Linked DNA regions of Gottschalkia purinilytica. The protein of the gene in region 1 binds, or shares a complex with, the protein of each later gene. Links are inferred from orthologs where the notes say so. Each region holds a gene or a part of one and is shown in the gene's direction. Other genes may lie near its edges.

What was found. The genes of interacting proteins can lie anywhere in the genome.
Region 2: the proteins of metK (region 1) and groL are in contact, whole or in part, in a cryo-EM structure (PDB 8P4O), measured with the Escherichia coli proteins. The link is inferred for Gottschalkia purinilytica from one-to-one orthologs.

What each region holds. Positions count from the first base shown.
Region 1 is NZ_LGSS01000002.1:154,553-158,077, reverse strand. What follows is about bases 243-3,221. They hold metK (methionine adenosyltransferase), read left to right. Parts: upstream 243-1,130; coding sequence 1,131-2,312; downstream 2,313-3,221. Other genes in these bases: CLPU_RS02510 (GntR family transcriptional regulator), read left to right, coding at 2,723-3,221; CLPU_RS02520 (COG2426 family protein), read left to right, coding at 243-574. Also shown: more of CLPU_RS02520, read left to right, coding at 107-242; more of CLPU_RS02510, read left to right, coding at 3,222-3,475. UniProt on the Escherichia coli protein: Catalyzes the formation of S-adenosylmethionine (AdoMet) from methionine and ATP.
Region 2 is NZ_LGSS01000002.1:44,477-47,678, reverse strand. What follows is about bases 1-2,922. They hold groL (chaperonin GroEL), read left to right. Parts: upstream 1-608; coding sequence 609-2,237; downstream 2,238-2,922. Other genes in these bases: CLPU_RS02040 (PepSY domain-containing protein), read left to right, coding at 2,564-2,794; CLPU_RS02050 (co-chaperone GroES), read left to right, coding at 255-536. Outside these bases: CLPU_RS02035 (spore coat protein), read right to left, coding at 2,937-3,173; CLPU_RS02030 (hypothetical protein), read right to left, coding at 3,191-3,202.

The sequences.
Region 1 (3,525 bases):
AATAGGGATATATATTATATAGTTAGATATTTATCAAGATCTAATATAATACAGATTATAGAATTCTTAAATAATATGAGCATTAGAAGTGAGTGAGGGGAAGATTTTGGAAATATTAAGTCTTATAAAGAAAGAGTATATTGTAATGCTACTAGCAGCTACACCTATATCTGAATTAAGAGGGGCTATCCCTTTCGGAATATCATTAGGGTTAAGTCCTTTAAATAGCACTATTATAAGTATAATAGGAAATATAGTTCCAGTACCATTTTTACTTATACTTCTAGAACCTATTTTTAAATACTTTGAAAATGTAATAGGAATAGGACGTATACTTACATGGGCTAAGAATAAAGGAATGAAACATAAAGAAAAGATAAAAAAATATAGTGTATTTGGACTTTTTATATTAGTTGCTGTTCCGCTTCCGTCGACAGGTGCCTGGACTGGATGTGTGGTAGCCACGCTTTTTAAAATAAAGTTTAGAGATGCTATGATAGCTATAATATCTGGAATAGTTGCATCAGGAATAGTAGTATTTCTATTAAGCTATAAAGTAGTATCATTACTTTAGTATAGAAGTTGGAAACTGATTTAATACATTAGAAATAATTACATAATCGAGACTTGTGCTTCTTTTAGAAAATAGGTTTTATAATATGAAATATATGTTTTGGTTAATACGTTGACTATAATATACAGACGCTATGTTAAGTTAAATCTTAAATAGACAATAAATAACCAAAATAACATAATATGGAATATTTTATACGGGAAAGCATTGACTTTGAAAAGCTTTTATGGTAGAATCATGTCAGTATAAATAGAATGAAAAACTTGATTACCTTATCAAGAGAGGTGGAGGGAATAGGCCCTGTGAAACCCGGCAACCGATAATCTAAGTCGGTGCTAAGTCCTACAGAATTGAAGTTCTGGAAGATGAGGTCTTTGTCTAATAAGAATGATAACCTCTTCCTTTTGGAAGGGGTTTTTTATTATATTATCATTAAAAAGTTAATATGATAAAAACTTTAGACGAAATTAGTAAATATTTACAATAAAGCTTAAGATATATTTTCAATATATTAAATAGCAAGCGAGAAGACAAGTATAGGGAGTGATAATTTAAAATGAGAAAATGGCTATTTACCTCAGAATCAGTAACAGAGGGGCACCCAGATAAAATATGTGATCAAATCTCAGATTCCATATTAGATGCTATACTTACAAACGATCCAGATGCCAGAGTGGCTTGTGAAACATCTGTTACAACAGGATTAGTACTTGTATCAGGAGAAATAACAACTAAATGTTATGTGGATATTCCTAAAGTTGTAAGAAAAACAATAGAAGATATAGGGTATACTAGAGCAAAGTATGGATTTGATTGTGATACTTGTGCTGTACTTACTTCTATAGATGAACAATCACCAGATATAGCTATGGGCGTAGATGAAGCTTTAGAACATAGAGAAGGTAAGGTAGATGACTTAGATTCAATAGGAGCTGGAGACCAAGGTATAATGTTCGGTTTTGCATGTAACGAAACACCAGAACTCATGCCACTTCCAATAGCTCTTGCACATAAACTAGCTAGAAGGCTAAGTGAAGTTAGAAAAAATGGTACGTTAGACTATTTAAGACCAGACGGAAAAACTCAAGTTACAGTAGAGTATCATGATAATAAACCAGTTAGAGTAGATGCTATAGTTATATCAACTCAACATTGTCCTGAAGTAGATTTAAAAACTATAGAAAAAGATTTAAAAGAACACATTATTTCTAAAATTATACCAGCAAACTTACTTGATGATAATACTAAATACTATATAAATCCAACAGGTAGATTTGTAGTAGGTGGTCCTCAAGGAGATGCAGGATTAACTGGTAGAAAGATAATAGTAGATACTTATGGTGGGTATGCAAGACACGGAGGAGGAGCTTTTTCAGGAAAAGATCCTACAAAAGTTGATAGATCAGCTGCATATGCTGCAAGATATGTTGCAAAAAACATAGTTGCCGCAGGTTTAGCAGATAAATGTGAAGTTCAACTTGCATATGCAATTGGAGTTGCAAAACCAGTATCTATATTGGTAGATACTTTTGGAACTAACAAAATTGAAGAAAGTAAAATAGAAGAATTAGTAAGAAATAATTTTGATTTAAGACCTGCTGCTATTATAAGAGACTTAGACTTAAGAAGACCTCTTTATAAACAAGTAGCTGCTTATGGCCATTTTGGAAGATCAGATATTGATTTACCTTGGGAGAAAACTGATAAAGCTGAAATTTTAAGAAAACAAGGTTTGTAAAAAATATACAACTGTGTTTGAAATAAAGCTCGTCATGAATTGACGAGTTTTATTGTTCCTGGATACTTTTCAAGCTAAATATAATCATTAATTATAACCAACGACACTATCTACAATGAATATTATCTAATAAAATAATCAATTGTATATCAATTACAAAATGTGAAATATTGATAAGAAATAGTGGTATTGTTTCGATATTTGTATATAATGGAATTAAGCTTATAATAAAATCATCTGATGACTTTATGATTAACTTATACCTACGATCTTTCGGTAATAATTCTTCTGTATGTTTTTGTTAATACTATTTAAGAATTCCTAAATTTAGATTATTATATTAGTAGTAGATTAAAAGAAACCTTAAAAAAGAGATCTTAAATATAAAAATCTGAATAGAGGAGATCAGGATGAATCAGACACAAAGAATTAAGAGGGTTAACAAAACAACAGCTGTACAAAAGGCATTAGAAAATCTCAGAGAGTATATAAAGGATACAGTTAGTGAAGTTCTTCCAAATGAAGATGAACTTTCAAGATATCTTGGAGTAAGTAGACTTACAGTTAGAGAAGCTACAACAGTTTTAGAAAGGGAAGGGGTGGTTTCTAGGGTACAGGGGAAAGGAACTTTAATTAATTCTTTTGTAACAAAACTTGAAAACAGAATAGACTGTGGAAGTGATATAGAAGGTTGTCTTCGACAAAATGGGTATGATGTTAGATTTGAAGTTGATGAACTAGAATTTAGAAAAGCAACAAAAGTAGAAGAATCTAAGCTTGGATTAAATCCTGAAGATAGTATTCTTGTAGTGAAAAAGATACTATATGCTAATGAAATGGCTGCAGCAGTTTATATAGATAGAGTACCAGAAAAACTTTTAAAGACGAAGAAATTTACAGCTGAAGACTTAAGACCTTGTATTTTTCCAACTATAGAAAGCCTATGTCAGAAATCCATAACTCATGATGTAGTTCAGTTATATCCTCATGGAGCTGACGAAGACTTAGCAAGAATATTTAATATTGAGATAAATACACCAATATTAAGGTTTGATGTACTTGAATATACCTCTGATAGTATTACCTTGATGTACAATACAGAATTTTATACTGATAAGTTCATAAAATTCACGCTATGTAGAAATGTAGCATATAAGGAATAAGTTATATGAGCTTAAGACGTATTATGCAAAGATAGCTAAGTTAGTTTATT
Region 2 (3,202 bases), 110 kb from region 1 along the record:
AATATAGTTTAGTTACTTAAACATAGGAACATAAGAAAAATCAAGCAATAAAGTATAATAGGAAGAAAATTGATATTAATTTAAAATAAAACCTTTAAATTATCATTTAAATCTAAAAAAAAAGCTTGATTAGAGACTATTTATTAAGTAACATAATATTCATAAGGATTAGCACTCTATCAAGGTGAGTGCTAATAATGAAAAAAAGCAGTTAAATATACTTAAATTTAATATATATCTAAGGAGGGTTTTTAATGAGCGTTAAGCCTTTAGGAGACAGAGTTGTTATCAAAAAAGTAGAAGTTCAAGAAAAAACAAAAAGTGGTATAGTACTTCCAGGTACAGCAAAAGAAGAACCACAAATCGCTGAAGTTGTTGCTATTGGAGCAGGAATTACTAATGACGAAAAGAAAAAAGATGAAATTAAGGTAGGAGACAAAGTTATATTTTCAAAATATGCTGGAACAGAAATCAAAGTAGATGGAGAAGAATATACAATAGTAAAATTAGCTGATGTATTAGCAGTAGTTCAATAATTTTAAATCATATAATTTTATTATTAATATCATGTACTTACAATTTTAAAATAACTGAGGAGTGTGAATATAATGGCTAAAGATATTAAGTTTGGCGAAGAAGCACGTCGTGCTATGGAAAGAGGTATAAATAAGTTAGCTAATACTGTTAAAGTTACTTTAGGTCCAAAAGGAAGAAACGTTGTTTTAGATAAAAAATTTGGATCACCACTTATTACTAATGATGGTGTAACTATAGCTCGTGAAATAGAATTAGAAGATCCATTTGAAAATATGGGAGCACAATTAGTAAAAGAAGTTTCAACTAAGACAAATGATGTTGCAGGAGATGGTACTACTACAGCTACATTATTAGCCCAAGCTATTATTAGAGAAGGACTTAAAAATGTTGCTGCTGGTGCAAATCCAATGATTTTAAGAAAAGGAATAAACAAAGCAGTAGGAGCTGTAGTTGAAGAAATAAAATCATTCTCAAAACAAATAGAAACTAAAGACGCTATTGCTCAAGTTGCATCTATCTCAGCTGATGATAACGAAATAGGACAATTAATAGCAGAAGCAATGGAAAAAGTAGGTAAAGACGGAGTTATAACAGTTGAAGAATCAAGATCAATGGGAACTACTTTAGATGTAGTTGAAGGTATGCAATTTGATAGAGGATACTTATCACCATATATGGTAACTGATACTGAAAAAATGGTTGCAGAATTAGAAAATCCATATATTTTAATTACAGATAAAAAAATAACTAATATTCAAGAGATATTACCAGTATTAGAACAAATAGTACAACAAGGTAAGCAATTATTAATTATAGCTGATGAAGTAGAAGGAGAAGCATTAGCTACATTAGTTGTAAACAAATTAAGAGGAACATTTAACTGTGTTGCTGTTAAAGCGCCAGGATTCGGAGATAGAAGAAAAGACATGTTAAGAGATATAGCTATCTTAACAGGTGGAGAAGTTATTTCAGAAGAATTAGGATATGACTTAAAAGAAACTACACTAGACCTTTTAGGAACTGCTCAAACTATTAAAGTTGATAAGGAAAACACAACTATTGTAAACGGTGCTGGAGCAGAATCAGATATTAAAGATAGAGTTAATCAAATAAAAGCTCAATTAGAAGAAACTACTTCAGAGTTTGATAAAGAAAAATTACAAGAAAGATTAGCTAAATTATCTGGTGGAGTAGCAGTTATTCAAGTTGGTGCAGCTACTGAAACTGAATTAAAAGAGAAAAAGTTAAGAATAGAAGATGCTTTAGCTGCTACAAGAGCTGGAGTTGAAGAAGGTATGGTATCTGGTGGTGGTACAGCATTATTAAATGCTAGTAAAGCTGTAGAAAAGTTACTAGAAGGCTCACAAGGAGACGAAAAAACTGGTATCCAAATAATATTAAAAGCATTAGAAGAACCAGTTAAGCAAATAGCTATAAACGCTGGACTAGAAGGATCAGTTATAGTAGAAAAAGTAAAAGCAAGTGAACAAGGAATTGGATTTGATGCATTAAATGAAAGATATGTAAATATGATCGAAGCTGGTATAGTTGATCCAACTAAAGTTACAAGATCAGCTTTACAAAATGCTGCTTCTGTAGCTTCAATGGTATTAACTACTGAAAGTGCTGTAACTGATATAGAAGAAGAATCAGTACCAGAAATGGGCGGTGGAATGCCTGGCGGAATGCCAATGATGTAATAAATCAAGTGGTGAAAGGTGTTAAAACCAACATTTGAATAACTTTATAAAAGAGATTTGCCAACCATTTGCGAATATAGGATGACTTTTGGTTGGCAAATTTTTTTAAAACTATTCAAGACTTATATTAGCTTCTAAAAGTATAGTAGCATATTTATGCAAATTGATATAGAGATAATGTATAAAGAAGCTTTAAAAATTAAAAATGAGCCTTAGAATTGATCTAATACTTTCTTACAAAATAGTTTATTTAATGAGATTCGAAAGCACCAACTTTTTTGCATTTGAATATAATAGTTGTATAAATGCAAAAGAGGGAGGTGTATATGTTGAGGTATTACTATAATACATGGGACTACTGGATCAACTATCGTATAGATATCGAAACAGCTATTCGAATCGCTCTAAGACAAGTTCCGGGGCGAGTAATAAAAGCTGAATTAGATACTGAAAATGGTTTATTGGTTTATGAAGTTAAAATTCTTACTGATTATGGAGTATATGAGGTTAAAATAAATGCTGATACAGGAAGAATAATTGAAATTGATAGGGACTAATTAGAGAAATAATTAAAAATGAATATATAAAATTAATTTAAGACAATGAGTTTATATTAAAAGCTCCTATGTAAAACTTTTAAAGTTTTATATAGGAGCTTTTTTGTGAATTATAATAGTTTAAACGTGAAAGTTATAAATATTAAGAATAAGAACTAAGTTTACATAATGAGTTAAGGTTCCAACCTCTTTCATTTCTAGCATTTTCAATATTAGACTCAATACTCTGTACATTTAACTGACATCTAAAAAGTATTTTTCTAAGTTCTGGGCATGGTAACTCTAAAACAATACTACTATAAGAATTTGATATATATTTTTCTGAATAAATGAGGTCATTTAGCATATCTTTCTCTGTTAAAAGATTATAAACATACATAGATAAAATCACTCCTCTTATCCTTTAAG